3 regions of the Salinivibrio sp. PR919 genome follow, and region 3 is predicted to be linked to each of the others. Evidence: predicted binding sites of a transcription regulator. Region 3 holds the regulator's gene; each other region holds the start of a gene.

Region 1 (3,904 bases), on a different contig from region 3:
AGCCGCTGGCAAGGGAGTCACCTCCTATACTATTGATAGATAATCATTTTTAAATATTTCCTCACACGCTGCCCAACTTCGCCTACCAAAAAAAACGTCCATATTCTAGTTGCAGATCCGTGATTTGAGTCCACACTTTTAAAAAGAGTATCGTGTGGAGTGGGCTCAATCATGACAACCAAAGTGAATACGCGCTGTTATCGATTTGCGGATGTTGATTTCGAACCAGAAAGCAGAACCTTATATTGGACCGACCAAACCATCACGGTACTGTCCTACGAAGAGTCACGCATGCTAGAAATGCTTTGTTACTACGCGGGAGAAGTGTTATCCAGCCGCACGCTGTTTAAGCAAGTCGCGTTACCGGATAGCTCGTTTGCGCAGCACCAAAGTGTGGTGACGTCTTTAATGGCAAAATCCTATCGTAACGGCAAAAAATGCTTGCCATTCGAAGTGGTGGGCGAGTTTGGCTACCGCGTTGCCCTACCCCAACAAACCCTGTCGCACCGACCCGCACCGAGAGCGCAACCACAAGCCGATGAGACACCATCGCTCGCCAAGCCAGATGATTTACAAGCGGCAGACTTTAGTATCACCAAACCACTGATCGTATTACTTAGCGCTGCCAGTGTGATTATTGGCATTACAGCGTTGCTCACTTAGGAGTTTTATTCTTGTGGGCTAGCGAGCACACAACATCTGCTCGCAAGCTTTTTATCAGTAGAATGGAGGCGACATGGCAAAACATTTGTTGCTATTGCTACTCTACATTACTCTTCTGTCGGCCCCTGCCGCATGGGCACAGAGCGGCACCAATCATCAAAACGGTGTACCACAAACACTCGTGATCCATATGGGGGAACTGCCAGGTCTGATTCAACTTGACGGGTCAGGGCCTTTCGTGGATTTTGTGCGCTTTCTCGATGCGCAAGATCCGAACGTACAAATCGACATTGAAGTTTTTCCCATTCATCGCGCGATTAATGGCATCGTACAGGGCAACGCCGATTTAATGCTACCTGCCGTGCGTCCAACGAAAACAGTCACCGATTTACCGTTTGCATTTAGCAGCGAATCGTTTGGCGATGTTACCCATGTTTTGTATACCAACAAACATAAGCCGCTACCGGTTGATGTCCTTTGGGCTAATCCCGAGCGTTACACGATCGAAGCCGTGCCCTACTACATGCCATTTAAAGTCACACGCTCCCACAGTATTACGCAATCTTTACGTCGCCTTGCTGCAGGCCGTATTGACGGATTCGTGTGGGCGCAAGAAGAAGCAGATTTAATACTCAAACAGTTAGGATTAACAAATATTCGTCGTGCTCACTTCGCTGATTTTCAAGATGTATTTGTGATCCCTAAGGGAGAGAAAGGTGAGGCTATTGATGCCTACCTCACTGCGTTGATCACACGCCTGCGTGAAAATGGCACGTTAGCGCGTGAGTACTATAAAGTTCATCGCCCTTACGTGGATTGGCAGCCTGAATAGCAACCTGCACACTTGTATTTAAAAGCAATCATAGTGACTGTATTTACAGGCTTAAAAATGTTGACGTCACTCTAAGTTTGAGCAACAAGATCGTATTTGCATCCTATGCGTGACATTACTCACACATTTATCAAAATCGCTTCTCTACACTGATAGGCCGTTAACCATTTAGAAGTGATGCTATGCGAACCGCACTCATTGACGCACTGACACAATTGCCAGACTCACTACAGAGCACCGTCTCGGAATGGCTTCACGCATCGGCGTTTGATGCGACCTTTACGCCCGCGCAAGTGGCAGACATGGAAGCCGCAAGTGGCCTGTCTGGCGCGGCATTGCGCCTTGCTTTGCTCCCATTAGCCGCAGCTTATGCGGTGACACCCATTTCTCGTTTTAATGTAGGGGCGATTGTCAGAGGAGAAGATGGCACTTTATACCTAGGTGCAAATATCGAACTGACTGGCGTTCAACTTGGACAAACCGTGCATGCAGAGCAAGCTGCGATCAGCCACGCATGGACCAAAGGGGCGACGCGCTTAACCGACATCACCATTAATTACAGCCCTTGCGGTCACTGTCGTCAGTTTATGAACGAGTTAAATGGTGCTGAGGACTTAGTGATTCAACTGCCTAAATCGGACGCTAAATCACTGCACACTTACCTTCCCGAAGCATTTGGCCCTGCCGACCTCGGTATTGAAGCGCGACTGCTTACCGACCAAACGCAAGGCTTAACGGCAGACGATATTGACGATCCTCTGCTTAAACAAGCCGTTGAAGCGGCGAACATTAGCCATGCGCCTTATTCCAGTAACTACAGCGGTGTCGCGATTGAAACAAATGACGGTCATGTGTTTAAAGGAATGTATGCTGAAAATGCGGCCTTTAATCCGAGTTTGCCTCCACTGCAAGTTGCTTTAATTGCCGCCAATATGGCGGGTTACTCGTGGGATCAGATTGCCTCTGTGGCTTTAGCCGAAGTGGTGAACAGCACCGTGAGCCATTTGGCCGACACCCAAGCGAGCTTGGATGCCATTAATCCCGACATTCCCTTGTTATATGCAGGGTTAAGAGCTTAATACAAAACATCAGGCCGCATTGATTTCTAGTCGCTCTGCGGCCTATTTTGCGCTACTATCCGAGCATATTTTTTCGGATAACCACAGCGATGAAACAAATTCATAATCCCATCCAAGGTGCTGTTTGGATGTTGATCGCCGGCCTCTGTTTTGCGCTGGTTAATAGCCTCTCACAATACGTCAGTTTTAAACTCGGCCTACCGTCGACCACCGTCGCCTTTATTCAATATGCGATCGCACTGGTTGCGATGATTCCTTGGCTAAAACAGTTGGGTATGCGTCAAGCATTAAAAACACAGCATTTAGGAAAACACTGTCTGCGCGTGTTTATCTCGGTGATTGGTATTCAACTTTGGCTGTGGGCCCTCGCCTATCCTGTACCGATTTGGCAAGGTATTGCTCTGCTTATGACTTCCCCCTTATTTGCCACTATCGGATCTGGGTTATTTTTACGCGAACGTGTTGGTATCGCTCGCAGCCTAGCAACTCTCGCGGGCTTCTGTGGTGCGATGATTATCTTAGAGCCTTGGTCAGACGGATTTACTTGGGCTACACTCTTGCCTGTCGGTGCCGCGTTTTTTTGGGCCACTTATTCGTTGATGGTCAAACGATTATCAGCCTATGATCCGCCAACAACCATGGTGGTCTACTTGTTACTCTTGATCACGCCCTTTAACTTATTGCTTGCCGTTCCGGATTGGACGCTACCAGCGAGTGCGACAGCGTGGTGGATGCTAATCGGGGCTGGCTTGCTCACCGCCTTAGCTCAATGGGCGATAGCCAAGGCTTATGCCGTTGCAGATGCCTCATTTGTTCAGCCGTTTGATCACGCCAAATTGCCGTTAAATGTGTTATTTGGCTGGTTAGTCTTTAGTTGGATTCCACCCGGTCGGTTATGGTTAGGGGCCGGCATTATTATTGCCGCCGTGTTCTTCATCACGCACTGGGAATCCCGCCAGTATCACGCCACTAAAGCCAAACCGGCGTAGCGCACTCGATAGAAAAAGGGCCATCAGGCCCTTTTTCTTTATCATGATTTACCGGCTTGAATCAGCCAGACTTGCTCCCCTCGATCACCACAGGGTTCGGTACAGGTATCGAGCAAGGTCACTTCCATCCCTTGATAGGCCTGCCTAACCAAGTGTTCATCCATGGAGAATGGCGGATGATCATCACTTTGCGGATAAAACAGAGTGATAAGCAATATGCGACCGCCTGGGGCCAGTAAGGAAGTGACGCGATCCACATACTGCTGACGCATCGATGGTGGCATTGCCACTAGCGCCGCCCGATCATAAATTAACGGTGCCGGCTGCAAACGCGCAGTGAA
Region 2 (3,904 bases), on a different contig from region 3:
AAAACTCAGAGCCTATAGAATGATCTGACTCAATATTCTCAGACCTGAGGTAATATTGTTCTGCTTCTGGCAAGCGAGCTATATCGCCCAACCACATTACAATTTTTCCATTCCCATTCAAACCGAACGGCATGGAAAAGTCATCCCCTCTTCGTATTTCGCCGTATGTTGTGGACGCGAAACTTAACCTATAAGTTGGGGATGAGTCATACTTCAGCAAAACTTCTCGATTAAAGAATACTGGTGTTAGAAAACCTTCATCCCAAGGTCTTTTAAGACCAGGAATGTATTTGTAGTCATCAGAATCATATATAAATGGAACAGAGCCAAAGCCGAAATCTTGATTCGTTTTGTTTCGAGTGACTTTTACTATATCACTCGACCTCTTCGTTGCCTGCTCGTGCAGATGAATTACTGCAAAGCGGGAATCATCAGGGAGGTATTTCTCATTGCATTTTGGACAATGCAGCATTGGAAGCCCGTTGATACTTATTTCAACGCCACTTACAGTTTCAGAAAAATCATCAAACACTAAATCAAGATGCCCATTGCACTTGTCACAGTACAGCCTTTGAATATGGCCAGATTTAGGGAAAAATTCTTTGAGATCCATCGATGTTCCTTGGACACTTAACATTGCATTAGTGCGCGTGCTCGATTTTTCAAAACCGTTATACGCATCTACTATCACCTAAATTACTGTTATTAAGACGACTTTCAACGCTTCAAGCAATCAACTCGTCTGCAAAAATGTGCGTGCCGTCCATCACAGCTCAGGCGTTCACATTACCCCGAAAAGATACCAACTAACCCATCACGCGTTACCACGCAGGAGCGTGGGAACGAGGTGATAGGCACCGCTATACCAATGGATTGACTTAAACACCCATGCTACCGCCCACTGGTTGGCGGCGTCCAAAAGGCCATGTATGGGCGAGAATTTTAGGGGGCTTAGATTATCAAACGCTGGGTAATGTGTTTAGACAAAGGCGTCTAAAATGTTGGCGTGGTCAGGGTTTGGGGATTTGTAGGGGCATAAATGCAAAAAGCCGCTGAATAATCAGCGGCTTTTCGGTATGTGGCGGAGAGATAGGGATTTGAACCCTAGAAGGGCTATTAACCCTTGCCGGTTTTCAAGACCGGTGCTTTCAACCACTCAGCCATCTCTCCGGAACGCGGCGTATATTATTGGGTTCGTTGTGGGTTGTAAACCCTTTATTTGCCGCTTTTGGTCTGTTCGCTCAAGCCGTGATCAGGTTGGCGATATTGCTAGCAAAAGGCGATTAGCTTACCGCCAATCGCCCTCCTTTTACTGAGACACTTTAATAGAATCTTTTTACTTCACAGTACTTATAGCGCGATAAAAATACCCGCCAGAGCCGCACTCATTAGGTTGGCAAAGGTGGCGGCAATCACTGCGCGCACGCCCAAGCTTGCCACATCTTTGCGACGCTCTGGCACCATCGCACCAATCGAGCCGAGCTGAATGGCAATCGAGCCAATATTAGCAAAGCCACACAAGGCAAAGGTCACGATGACTTGGCTTTGCACCGACAAGTTCGCTTTGATATCAGAAAACGATAAGAAGGCAACAAACTCGTTAAGCGCAATTTTCTGGCCAAGCAAGTTACCCACGGTGAAGATCTCGTGCACCGGTACACCGGTGAGTAGTGCCAGCGGTGAGAACAGGTAGCCAAACAGCATTTCTAGGCTTAGACCGTCAATGTCAACCAACTCACCTAAGCTACTCAGCCCAGCGTTTAGCATCGCAATCACACTGATAAAGGCCACCAGCATGGTGCCCACAGCCACCGCGACTTTCATGCCATTCATCGCGCCGCTGGCGAGGGCGTCAATCGCATTGGCTTGATCGCTGTCACTGATCTCCACATGGTTTTGCTCTGCGGGTGTCTGTGTTTCCGGCACAATGATTTTTGCCATCAAAAGTCCGCCGGGGGCAGCCATAAAGCTCGCGGCAATCAGGTATTTCAAATCCACACCCATCGCCGCATATCCGCCTAGCACGCTACCGGCGACCGAGGCCATGCCTCCCACCATCACGGCGAAGAGTTCAGAGCGTGTCATTTGGCTAAGAAAAGGGCGAACTACCAAAGGAGATTCGCCCTGAGAAAGAAAGATGTTGCTGGTTGCCACCAGAGACTCTGCTCGGCTGGTGCCGAGTAATCGCTGTATACCACCGCCGAGAAGTTTAATAACCCACTGCATAATGCCGAGATGATAAAGGAGGGATATCAGCGCACTGATAAAAATGATTAGCGGCAGAACTTTAACAGCGAAAATAAACCCGTCGTTGGCGAGAGGGCCAAACACAAACTCAATGCCTTCGTTGGCAAATGAAAGCAGCTTCGCCGCGCCATTGCTCATAGAACCCAGCATGGCTTGTCCTACTGGAATGTAAAGCACCAGTGCGGCAAAACCCGCTTGTAGGCCAAATGCCCCAAGCACTGTACGCCAGTTGATCGCTTTACGGTTAGAGGAGAACGCATAGGCGCACAAAAACAGAGCGACGATGCCGGCCGCACTATAGAGAAGTTGCATAAATAGAATACCTTGCCGTGTTGTGTTGCACTTGCGGTACAGATGAGTACGACACGCTGCCAAGGTGGCAAGAGGTTCCATCATGCGTTACATCGTACCGCGGGTTCGGTGAAGGTGGGCCCAACCTTGGACACTTTTTCTTCAGCCGCGAATCGCGACACAGCCACTCTTTGCCTATGGGCTGGCGAAGAGCGCATGTTGGGCGGGCATTCTATTGTGATTTGAGTCGCATRTCCAGCTAAATTTGGCCTTTGATCACATTTTATTCTCGGCCGCTCACCGAGCGCTACGACGATGGTCGGATAGGCTGCGAGATGGGTTTTTGGCAAGATTGGTTGACACAGATCGCTCATATGTTATTGATAACCTGCTATTGACAATAAAATTAATCAAATAGCGATAAAAACAAACACAACAACGCAATTATTATAAAGGAAACAATCATGCAAACCGTCTCTCCTCACGAGGCCGGATCGCGTTTATCTGTGATCCAACGTGTTCGCGCCTTGGGGCCGGGCATTATGATGGCCGCTGCCGCCGTGGGTGGTTCTCATCTGGTTGCCTCAACCAAAGCCGGTGCCATTTATGGTTGGCAATTGGCCGCATTAATCCTGCTGGTAAATCTCTTTAAATACCCTTTTTTCCGCGCAGGCGTGCAATACACCGCAGGAACCGGCGAAACCTTAGTAGAGGGCTATGCCCGCCTCGGCCGCGGATATCTGTGGCTTTTTATCGTGCTCAGCGCGGTATCCGGCGTGATCAATACAGCCGCACTGACTTTATTTAGCGCCAGTCTGCTGAGCTATTTTGTGCCGTTTGATCTCTCCCTGACCGCCCTTTCCATCATTATTGTAATGACTTGTTTGGTCATTCTAATTGCTGGCCATTACAAGGCGCTGGATTGGCTCTCTAAAGTGATTATGGCAACGCTCACCTGTGCCACCTTGGTTGCGGTGACTGTGGCAATCGGCAACCCTGTCGCGGTTGAGCCTAATTTTCAGGCTCCGTCCATTTGGTCAATCACGGCGATTGGCTTTATCGTGGTCACCATGGGTTGGATGCCCGCCCCGATTGAAATTTCTAGCATCACCTCGGTGTGGCTAAAGCGCAAAGCGCAATCTGAGCCCATCAATGCTAAAGCGGCGCTGTTTGATTTTAACGTCGGCTATATCGGCACCGCTGCATTGGCAATTGTGTTTCTATCACTCGGTGCCCTGCTGTTGCATGGCAGTGGGGTTGAATTAAAGCAATCGGGGATTGGCTTCTCGCATCAATTGGTTGGCCTGTATGCCGCCACGATTGGTGAATGGTCCCGCTATTTGATCGCGGTGGTCGCCTTTTTCTG
Region 3 (11,641 bases):
GATGTCTTTACCATGCCTGAGCCTTACATTCCTGATGTGAATGCTCGGGTGATGAGCTTGCAAGATCCGACCAAGAAAATGTCGAAGTCGGATGATAACCGTAATAACGTGATTGGTTTGCTCGAAGATCCCAAAGCCATTGCCAAGAAAATCAAACGTGCGGTTACCGACTCGGAAGAACCTCCGCGTGTCCATTTTGATATCGAGCAAAAGCCGGGTGTCTCTAACTTGCTTGGTTTGCTGTCCGGGGCGACCGGTGAGTCAATTGCCGCACTAGAAAAAGCCTACGAAGGCAAAATGTATGGCCATCTGAAAAAAGATACGGCTGAAGCGGTGGTGGCGATGCTCGAGCCTCTCCAAGCGCGTTATCATGAGTACCGCGCTGACCGTGCACTGCTCGACAGTGTGATGCAAAAAGGTGCTGAGCATGCATCGGCACGCGCACAGCAAACCTTGCGTAAAGTGTATGACGCCGTGGGTTTTGTTCCACGCGTGTAGCACACGAATATGACGGTATAAAAAAGCAGCGGCCGATTCCGCTGCTTTTTTGATCAGACCGGAACCCAACTCTCACTTCTTATAAGTCCATCAATAGTAACTGTTTCTGATGCGAGCCAAATCACGCCATTCTGTGTATCCATCGTTAATAATGCGCGCGAAATTCGAGTAATCACTCAAACTACGTGAAGGAACAGGTATGAAAAAGCCACTGATGTGGTCGCCGCTAGCATTGATGATGGCGGGACTCGCCATGCCCGCGGCCGCCAAAGCCCCCCTCGAGCAAACCTACCAGTGCGGTATGACGCCCACCACGCCCATTTATGCGATCCAAGGTGACGGTGAGCGCAGCCCATTGGTCCCGGCGGGCAAATACAGCTCCGATAAAACCTATGCGGTACAAGGTGTGGTCACTGCGGTGACCCAAGGCCTTTATAAAGGGGTTTGGATTCAAGATCCTCAAGGGGATGGCAATCGCGCCACGTCCGATGGCTTGTTTGTGTACTTGCGGGACGCTGATGCTCTCAATTTGCAGCCCGGTGACACCTTATGTGCCAGTGGTAAGGTCAAAGAGTATTATGGTCATACGCAATTGGGTGTGACCGATAATCAAGTGGCTAAGGGCCCGTATTATGGCCCGTTGGCCCCGACTGCCATTCGTGTGGATCACGGTGAGTCGTTAAAGGATGCACTTGAGCGTTACGAAGGCATGTATGTGACCATGGACGCGGACAGTGAGCTGGTGATCACCCGTAATTTTGGCTTTGACTACGACGCGTTTCGCAACAATATGGTGTTAACGCACCGCACTCCTTTATTTAAACCCACGCAACTTTATCCAGCGTTAACCGACGAAGCGAAAGCGCTTGCGGCGAACAATGCGGCGAATCAGCTTTATATCGAAAGTGATCAAAAAGCCAAAGATGGACAAATTCCCTATTTCCCTGGACTCGACGCTGAGCAAGGCTATCTACGTATTGGCGATCGTATTGAGCATTTGTCTGGCGTGATGGGCTTTAGCTACGATCAGTACCGTTTAGTGGCGACCAACACCATTACCGCCGGTGACATTGTACACCTTCACGATCGTCAAGATGCACCCGCGACGGTACCGAATACCGACATTAAAGTCGCCAGCTTTAACGTACTCAACTATTTCACCAGTGCCAGCGCCATTGGTGGCCCTTTAAATGTCACCTGTAAAGATCGCGACCATGCGGACGCCAAGCGTGGTTGCAACCGAGGCGCTAAAACCGCCGCTGAGTTTGAGCTCCAACGTACCAAGATTGTCAATGCCCTCCGCGCGATGGATGCTGATATCGTTGGCTTGATGGAACTTGAAAATAATGGGTTTGAAGCTGGAAGCGCCATTGCCGATTTGGTGACCCACCTCAACGCAGAGTTTGCGGATCCTGCAGACCATTATCAGTTTGTTGAACCTAGCGATGCGGTGAAAAATCAGGGCGCGTTTTTTGGCTCTGATGCGATCATGGTCGGCATGATTTACCGCCCTGCAAAAGTCTCGTTAGCCGGTGACGCACAAGCGGTTGCTATGCCCGAGCAGCATATAAGTGGTGAAAACCCTGAGGGCGAAACGCGCGAGCTTAATAAGTATCAACGCGACAGCCTGCTGCAAGCGTTTAGCATTAATGGCGAGCCGTTACATATTGTGGTTAACCACTTTAAGTCGAAAGGATCAGGCTGTTATGAAGATTGGATCGCGGGTGAATTCGAGACGGATACCGCAGATTTACAAGGACATTGTAATGCTTTCCGTGTCTCCGCGGCAGTGACATTACGCGATCGTCTGCAGCAGCTGGATGGAGACGTATTGATCCTTGGCGATCTCAATGCGTACGCGAAAGAAGATCCGGTCCGTGTATTAACCGACTACCAACGTCAGCCGAATCAGCGCGATATCATGACAGCCGCAGGCACGGAAATTCGCGGTGTACCTATGCATCCGACCGCACAAGCGGTAGAGAAAGGCCTGGGCTATATCAATCTCGCCACGGCGCGATTGGGTGATAAAGCCTATTCCTACTCGTACTCGGGTGAATTGGGGAGTCTCGACCACGCCATCGCCAGCGCTAGCTTGGCGGAAAAAGTCGTCGGTGTGGAAGACTGGCACATCAACTCGGTCGAAAGCACCTTGTTTGAATACGGTCGTCGTTACACTGGGGATTTGGTGAAATCGACCAATCCGTTCTCTTCGTCAGATCATGACCCTGTGATTGTGTCTTTGGCGTATCCGGATCCGGTTGTGCCTGTATCGGTTACCATTAATAACCGCAGTATTTTGCCGATTATTCCGATGCTGAATGGACAAAAAAGTCCTGATCACGCTTGGATGAAATGGCGCTCACAACGCACCTTTGATACGCAAAGCCCATTGGTAAAAGGGCTGAAACTTGATAAAGATGATCGTATCGAGGTCACTGTGAAAGCGCTGGGTTTGATCCCCGTCTATTGTGGCAGTGCGCCGGCGAGTCAGCCCATGTCGGTCCGTTACACCGGCTTCCGTTGCCAACTACGTTAATTTAATCACTGCGGGCAGTGGCAACACCGCCCGCGGATGACGCTTGTCAGGCACTGTGTTAGCATCATTCCGGTTTTCAATCGGATGGCGCAGCACAGTGCTTCTTATCATCGATAATTACGACTCCTTTACCTACAACCTCTATCAGTACTTTTGCCAATTGGGCGTGGACGTGTGTGTTAAACGCAATGACGAGTTGGCTATCGCAGACATTGAGGCGATGGAGCCCTCCCATTTAGTGATCTCTCCTGGTCCTTGTACGCCGAATGAGGCGGGGATTTCTCTCGAGGTCATTCGCCATTTTGCCGGACAGATACCGATTTTAGGCGTGTGTCTTGGCCATCAGTCCATTGCACAGGTCTTTGGTGCGTCGGTGATCCGCGCCAATGCGGTGATGCACGGTAAGACGTCGTTGGTCGAACATGATCATCAAGGGGTATTTAACCGCTTACCCAGTCCGTTTATCGTCACACGGTATCACTCGTTGGTGGTTGACCCGCAAACCCTGCCTGATTGTTTGACCGTGACAGCGACCACCACTGAGCCCGATGGTCGCCAAATCATTATGGGATTGAAGCACCGAACCCTGCCAATTGAGGGGGTACAATTCCATCCGGAGAGCATTTTGACTGAACACGGCCATGACTTACTGGCGAATTTCTTACAGCAATAGTTACAAAAAATAGCGATCTTTATCACTATTTTCACATTTCGTTTTTTCTGACGTGATTATCAGTGGCTGCAACCTTATGCAGCCATCACCGTCATCCCGCACCACTCATGCCTTACAGGCATCTCAGCCTTGCTGATTAGGCGCTTCTTTCGCCTCACACTTTGTGCATAACTATATCTCTAATTTGCATGGTATTTGTTATTCTGCTGAAAAGAAAAAATAATCTGCTATTGCCGCGGTTAAAAGAATGTAAATACTATGCGTCATGGAAAAAACACAGAAGGATTGAGTGATGACGATGGACAAAAAAGTAGAACGTAAACTCTTTGATGAAGTGATGGTACCTTGCTACAACCCGATGCCCATGATCCCAGATCACGGCAAAGGCTCCCGCATTTGGGACCAAGAAGGGCAAGAGTACGTCGACTTTGCGGGTGGGATTGCGGTGAGCTGTTTGGGCCATTGTCATCCCGTCATGGTGGATGCGTTGACTGAGCAAGCTCAAAAGCTTTGGCACTTAAGCAACGTCATGACGAATGCACCTGCATTGCGTCTTGCAAAGCGCCTCACTGAGTTGTCATTTGCGGATCGTGTTTTCTACGCAAACTCTGGCGCCGAAGCGAACGAAGCAGCGCTAAAGTTGGCGCGCCGCTGGGCAAAAGAAGAACACGGCGAGCACAAAAGCGAAATCATTGCGTTTAGCAAAGGTTTCCATGGTCGCACCTTCTTCACGGTCACCGTGGGCGGTCAACCTGCTTATTCTGACGGTTTTGGTCCTAAGCCGGGTGATATTACCCACCTGCCATACAATGACTTAGCAGCGCTGGCTGATCATATCTCCGATCGCACTTGTGCGGTGATGATGGAGCCACTGCAAGGTGAAGGCGGCATTATTCCTCCAGAGCCGGGTTTCTTGGAAGGTGTACGTGAGCTGTGTGACAAACACAATGCCTTGCTGATCTTCGATGAAGTGCAAACCGGTAATGGCCGTACGGGCACCTTCTATGCGTATCAACAATCGGGCGTCGCTCCCGATATCTTAGCCACCGCTAAGTCACTGGGTGGGGGGATCCCGATTGGTGCCATGTTGACCACCGAAGCCCTAGCGGCACACATGAAACCGGGGACGCATGGCTCAACCTATGGCGGTAACCCCTTGGCATGTGCGGTCGCAGAAGCGGTGGTGGACGAAGTGACCAAACCCGAGGTTCTTGACGGTGTTATTGAGCGCGAACAGTGGTTCCGCGATGGTCTAGAAGCGATCAACGATAAATACGGCATCTTCAGTGAAGTGCGCGGTAAAGGTTTGTTGCTTGGCGCGGCACTCAACAAGGAGTGGGAAGGGCGTGCGCGAGACATCTTAGTGGCGGCCGGTGAGGAAGGCTTGCTGGTGCTGGTCGCGGGCCCGAATGTGGTGCGTTTCACCCCATCATTGGTGATTACCAAAGCGGATATTGAAGAAGGTATGGCGCGCCTTGATCGTGCTATTGCGAAGGTCGTTGCTGCATAAGGCGGCCTTTACACTCGGAGGGATTTGAGATGTTAGTTATTCGGCCTATCCGTGCGTCAGATTTTGATGCACTGATGTTGTGTGCGGAAGAGTCCGGTCATGGATTTACCTCATTGCCGGTTGATGCCGATTTGCTACAAGGACGTATCAACAATTCGCTAGAAAGCTTTGCCAAGCACGTCACTAGCCCTGGCATGGAAGGCTACCTGATGGTGGCCGAAGATACCGAAACAGGTGAGGTTGCGGGCACCACGGGGATCGAGGCGGCAATCGGCCTCGATAGCCCCTTTTATAGTTATCACTTAACTAAAGTGGTGCACTCATCGCGCAAGCTCAATGTCCATAACATTGTTGAAGTGCTGACGTTTGGTAACAACTACACCGGAGCGACGGAAATTTGCACCCTGTTTTTGCGTCCTGAGTTTCGAGGTGGCCTCAACGGTAAACTGCTTTCCAAGTGTCGCTTCTTGATGCTCGCTGAGTTTCCTGAGCGCTTTGCGGATGTGATTTTTGCCGAAATGCGTGGCGTGTCTGATGATGATGGCAATTCGCCGTTCTGGCAGTGGCTTAAGGACAACTTCTTTTCGATTGACTTTACTTTGGCCGATTACCTAACCGGTATCGGTGCGAAAGGGTTTATTGCCGACTTAATGCCTAAGTTGCCGATTTACGTCAGTCTGTTGAGTGAAGAAGCGCGTGCTGTGATTGGACAAGTGCACCCGAAAACACGGCCAGCACTGCGTCTGTTGGAGAAAGAAGGCTTTTCATGCCGAGGATATGTGGACATCTTTGATGCCGGTCCAACGGTCGAGTGTTTGCGCCACAATATCGAATCGGTCCGCCATTCATTTAATGCGACGGCTAGCGTGCGTGAGCATAGCAGTGCTCAGCACTACTTAATTTCGAATACCGATTTTGCGGGCTTCCGCGCGACTGCGGCGAAAGCGGCACTTGATCCGGAAACCAATCACGTTGTGATTGCGCCAGAGGTTGCCGAAGCGCTGCAAGTTAAAGACGGCGATCGACTCCGTTTGATCGCGATGGAGGAGTAAGGATGACACATCAAACCGCAGGCCATTTGATCAATGGTGAATGGACGCCGGGTGAAGGCGACGTCATGACTTCGCTAAACCCTTTTGATAGCCGTTGTATTTGGCAAGGCAATGAAGCCACGAAACCGCAGGTTGAACAAGCGGTAAGCGCGGCACGACAAGCCTTTCTTACTTGGCGGAATACCGATTTTGCCGAGCGCCAAGCCTTGGTAGAACGCTTCGCTGAAATTGTGAAAGCCAATACCGACGATCTGGCGCGTACCATCGCTGAAGAAACCGGTAAGCCATTTTGGGAAACCAAAACCGAAGTGGGCGCCATGGTGGGTAAAATTGCCATTTCGCTGCGCGCTTACCATGAACGTACAGGATCGCGGGAAAAAGACGTCAATGGTACGCAAGCTGTACTGCGGCATCGTCCCCTTGGTGTGATGGCAGTGTTTGGGCCGTATAATTTCCCCGGTCACTTGCCTAATGGCCATATTGTCCCGGCACTATTGGCCGGAAACAGTGTGGTTTTCAAGCCATCCGAACTGACGCCTAAAGTGGCTGAACAAACCCTTGGCTACTGGTTAGAAGCCGGTCTACCTGCTGGGCTGATTAACTTGGTGCAAGGGGGTCGTGATACCGGCGAAGCGCTAGCACAAGCGCGAGGTATTGATGGCCTTCTATTTACCGGGAGTGCCAACACCGGACACATCCTCCATCGCCAGTTTGCCGGCCAACCGGACAAAATGCTGGCATTGGAAATGGGGGGCAATAACCCACTGGTTATCAGTGATAAACATAGTGGTGTGGATGCCACGGTTTATACCATTATTCAATCGGCTTACCTCAGTGCCGGTCAGCGTTGTACGTGTGCACGTCGTTTGCTTCTTCCTAAAGGGGAGGTGGGTGACAAGATCTTGGCGCGCTTGGCAGCGTGGACTAAAACGATCCGTGTGGGCGGCCAATTCGATGATCCGGCGCCCTTTATGGGCGCACAGATCTCTGTGGCGGCAGCCGAAGGGATCTTAGCCACTCAGCAAAAACTGATCGATCTCGGTGGCAAGCCAGTCGTCGCTTGTGAACATCGCCATGATGCCGTGATCTCGCCGGGGATCATTGATGTTAGCGGGATCGCCGAGTTACCCGATGAAGAATACTTCGGTCCTTTATTGCAGGTGCAGCGTTACACCGATATGGCCGATGCATTGACGAAAGCGAATGATACCCGCTACGGCTTATCGGCAGGCCTTATCAGTGACGACGATGGTGAATGGCAATACTTCCTTGACCATATTCGCGCCGGTATTGTAAACCGTAACCGTCAATTGACCGGTGCCAGTGGGGATGCACCATTTGGTGGTCCGGGCGCGTCGGGTAACCTGCGTCCAAGTGCTTATTATGCCGCCGATTATTGTGCCTACCCTATGGCATCGATGGAAGGCGAGCAGGTCACCTTGCCCGAGAGCTTTGCGCCGGGGATCACGCCTCTTGATTAAGGAGAACAACATGGATAGTTGCCAAGCGTTATTTGACAGACTGTGGCAAGACTACACCCAGCGTCTTTGCCCTTCTGCGCAGAAAGTGCATGGGTTGCTCGAAGAAGGCCAACCCCTGATCAATGATCACATTGCACTGCGCACCTTTGCACTGCCTAATGTAGGGCTGGACAAGCTTGCCCGTCCTTTTATTGCGTTGGGCTATGAACCGAAAGGTGAGTACACCTTTGAAGCGAAGAAGCTCAACGCACGTCACTACGAGCATCCCGACCCTTTGATGCCGAAAGTGTTTATTAGTGAATTGATGGTGGGCCAATGCTCGACAACATTGCAATCCATCGTGCGCGACTTAGTGGCGAATGTAGACGATGATGCGCTGAAAGGGAGCGATTTTCTTCATCAAGGACGTTTGTGGGAGTTGGATTGGCAAACCTACAAGACGTTAGCGGATGAAAGTGAATATGCAGCTTGGGTGGCAGCGCATGGCTATGGGGCGAACCACTTTACCGTCAGCGTGAATCAGCTGAACAACCATGATAGCTGTCAAGCGGTTAACGATACCTTGCGCCAAAATGGTTTTACCATTAACGAATCTGGCGGGGAGGTCAAAGGGGATGCATCAGTCTTTTTGGAGCAATCCTCGACGATGGCTGATCGCGTGCCGGTGCAATTTAGCGATGCACGCCATGATATTCCGGGGGGGTTCTACGAGTTTGCGAAACGGTATCCGCTTCCGGACGGTGAACTTTATCAAGGTTTTGTCGCCGCCTCGGCTGATAAAATCTTTGAAAGTACGCATCAATAGTGGCGAGAGAAGAAAAGGAGAGCGATGCTCTCCTTTTTTGGGTGGCTGTGTTTAGCGACTTTCAATATCGAGCCAGAATTTATCGTCAATCGCCTGAGTTTCATTACTCAGATGTGGGTTGTCGACGCGAATAAAGGTGCGCTCACCAATATTGGCTTTCTCAAAGGTCTCTTTTACCAGAGGCGCATTCTCAAAAAATTCGATGAAGGATCCGTCTTGATAGGCGGCCGCAAAGGCATCATTGAGCATGGTCGCCACCTCTGGGTTTTGGGGCGATACAAACAAGAACATCGGGAAGCGATAGATCAGCATTAAGTGCGGATCGACCAACAGATTTGCATATTGAGGTCGCTCTGCCAGTTCGCTAAAAGGTTCGATAAGCGCACGCGGGAAGAGGTCTGCCCGTCCGGTATCGACGGCTTTAAAGATATTCTCAAAGCTTGAAATTTCTCGAACCCGAAATCCCGCTGACTGCAAGACCTTCACATCGGCCCAGCCTTGCCCTTGGATCATGGTCAGATTATTGAGCCCTGCTTGGTCACTGATTTGTGCAAGCTTGGGTTCGGTGGCTTGATTAGTAATGAACAAGCGATGGCCTAAGAGACCCCGAAAAACTGGATAACGGATGGGAAGTAACTCTGACTCAAGGGTACGGTCGGCCCCGAGCCAATCTACCGTCAGTCGTCCTTGTTTCAGCATTTCTACTTTACGAGACTGAGAGCCAATTTGGCCTTGAAAGGCCTGTAACGTGACAGACTCACCCGATTTTTCCGCTAAAAACTCAATCAAGTCGATAGCGTATAAATCGAGGGCAGAGCCAGCCCGTGGTTCTGGGTGGACAATGGTGATATTCGCCGCAGCAGTTGAAGAAACCGCCGCGAGTAGCAATGCAGCAAGGGTGTGACGTAAGCTTCTCATAAACGACATCCTGTTAATCAGTTGTTAGATGGGTCGTTTTTGAAGTGTAGAACTTAGGTAATGAGTTTCCAGTCAATAAAAATAAAAAACCGACGCAAAAGCGCCGGTTTTATCGCAACACGCGAGGATTAGCGTGTGCCGTAAACCACAATGGTTTTACCGTGAGCTGAGATAAGATTCTGCTCTTCCAGCATTTTAAGGATACGCCCAACCGTCTCACGCGAACAGCCAACAATTTGACCGATTTCCTGACGCGTGATCTTGATTTGCATGCCGTCAGGGTGAGTCATGGCGTCAGGTTGCTTCGCCAAGTTCAGTAGGGTTTGTGCAATGCGGCCGGTCACGTCCAGGAAGGCAAGGTCTCCCACTTTCTGGCTGGTCACTTGCAGGCGACGCGCCATCTGAGAGGAGAGACGCATCAAAATGTCTGGGTTAACTTGGATCAGCTGGCGGAATTTCTTGAATGAAATTTCTGCCACTTCGCAAGGTGATTTCGCACGTACCCATGCGGTGCGCTCTTGGTCCTCTTCGAACAGACCAAGTTCGCCGATGAAGTCACCTTGGTTAAGGTAAGACAGGATCATCTCCTTGCCTTCTTCATCTTTGATTAGTACGGCCACAGAACCTTTCACGATGTAGTACAAGGTCTCCGCCTTTTCCCCTGCATGGATCAGAGTACTTTTGGACGGGTACTTGTGAATATGACAATGTGAAAGGAACCACTCGAGTGTAGGGTCTGTTTGAGGTTTTCCTGGAACCATATAACTTATTTCCTCTGCATGTGTTGCCCGGCAACGACGTCCTGTCTTTGTCTGAATGGAAACCCATCAGTCCAATGCACAGAATACGAGGTCTTGGCGCAGGCTACAAGCTCACTGTATGTTAACAAGAGTGTATCTTTTTTCTATCTGGATTTCTTGATTTTGATCTAAGCCAACCGCCTAAAAATTCGGCAAAAATGTGGCTAAGATCACGACCTGAGAAGTAATACACGTTAAGTGCGCTACGGCGCTTAACCTATCTTGCCTTTCTCAATCAACTGTTGGATCAAGGGGCGAATAATCAGCTCCATCGCAAATCCCATTTTACCGCCGGGCACGACCAGCGTGTTGTGCCGAGACATAAAGGCGCCACTGATCATTTGCAGTAAATAAGGAAAATCGACGTTCTTCATGCCACGAAAGCGGATCACGACAAAACTTTCGTCGAGTGACGGGATCCCTTTTGCATTCAGCGGGTTAGATGTATCTACGGTTGGGACGCGTTGGAAGTTAATATGCGTGCGAGAAAACTGCGGCGTAATATAGTGCAAGTAATCGTCCATGGAACGCACAATGGAGTCCGTAACGGCCTCGCGGGAATGGCCGCGGTCGCGCGTATCGCGGACAAACTTTTGAATCCACTCCAAGTTAACGATAGGCACCATGCCGATCAGTAAATCAACATGTTGGGCGACATTGACGTCACCATCCACCACTCCGCCATGCAAGCCTTCATAAAATAATACGTCGGTATTTTCAGGCAGATCTTGCCAGGGAGTGAAGGTGCCCGGCATTTGATTATAAGGCACGGCTTCATCAAAGGTGTGTAGATAACGACGATACTTGCCGGTGCCTTGTTCGCCATATTCTTTAAAAAATTGCTCAAGGCGTGGGAAGTCGTTGGCCGTGGGGCCAAAGTAGCTAATATGACGACCTTGTTCACGTGCTTTACGGATCTCAACATCCATCTCTGGCCGCGTGAAGCGGTGAAAGCTATCGCCCTCTAACCAAGAGGCTTTGATGTTCATCATATTGAACATCTTGCGAAACGCTTCGGAGGTCGTGGTTGTGCCTGCGCCAGATGAACCGGTCACAGCGATGATTGGGTGTTTAGCCGACATGACGAGCCCTGTCATTGATCAGTCTGAATTTACACCGCAGCCCACAATGGGAGGCGGTGTTACGGTCTGAGATCGCGCTGACGACGAATATCCACTGTCTCATGCAGCTCAGAGTATACAATCACGGCATCGCCGGATTTTAATTGTTCGCGCACTTGTTCAACTTTCTCAGCAAAGCTGACTTCCTGCTCACCGTAATCTGTCCCTTCCCGCAACACAAAGTGCTCAATTAAATTGGTCAAGGTTTCGGCTGGCACAGATTGCCATGGAACCATCATACTAC

What was found. Region 3 encodes CRP, which controls carbon source genes, mostly activating them, when cyclic AMP is high. Its sites were predicted from a motif close to TGTGANNNNNNTCACA; they were not measured.
Region 1: cdd (cytidine deaminase) is a predicted target of CRP. The motif match lies at 1,604-1,619, and genes of this name have one in related genera.
Region 2: BZG83_RS09255 (NupC/NupG family nucleoside CNT transporter) is a predicted target of CRP. The motif match lies at 2,775-2,790, and genes of this name have one in related genera.

The regions. Positions count from the first base shown of each region.
Region 1 covers NZ_MUFL01000056.1:9,849-13,752, reverse strand. The annotation lists gene BZG83_RS11260 (winged helix-turn-helix domain-containing protein) at 172-663, shown strand; gene BZG83_RS11255 (ABC transporter substrate-binding protein) at 737-1,495, shown strand; gene cdd (cytidine deaminase) at 1,678-2,574, shown strand; gene BZG83_RS11245 (DMT family transporter) at 2,664-3,563, shown strand; gene BZG83_RS11240 (thiopurine S-methyltransferase) at 3,605-3,904, opposite strand, start outside.
Region 2 covers NZ_MUFL01000040.1:125-4,028, forward strand. The annotation lists partial or broken gene BZG83_RS09245 (hypothetical protein) at 1-613, opposite strand, end outside; tRNA gene BZG83_RS09250 (tRNA-Ser) at 1,080-1,170, opposite strand; gene BZG83_RS09255 (NupC/NupG family nucleoside CNT transporter) at 1,351-2,559, opposite strand; gene BZG83_RS09260 (NRAMP family divalent metal transporter) at 3,003-3,904, shown strand, end outside.
Region 3 covers NZ_MUFL01000021.1:14,415-26,055, reverse strand. The annotation lists gene trpS (tryptophan--tRNA ligase) at 1-498, shown strand, start outside; gene BZG83_RS06000 (ExeM/NucH family extracellular endonuclease) at 698-3,037, shown strand; gene BZG83_RS05995 (anthranilate synthase component II) at 3,135-3,710, shown strand; gene BZG83_RS05990 (aspartate aminotransferase family protein) at 4,003-5,220, shown strand; gene astA (arginine N-succinyltransferase) at 5,250-6,272, shown strand; gene astD (succinylglutamate-semialdehyde dehydrogenase) at 6,275-7,753, shown strand; gene BZG83_RS05975 (DUF1338 domain-containing protein) at 7,764-8,558, shown strand; gene BZG83_RS05970 (hypothetical protein) at 8,610-9,476, opposite strand; gene crp (cAMP-activated global transcriptional regulator CRP) at 9,605-10,237, opposite strand; gene BZG83_RS05960 (phosphoribulokinase) at 10,489-11,358, opposite strand; gene BZG83_RS05955 (YheU family protein) at 11,418-11,636, opposite strand.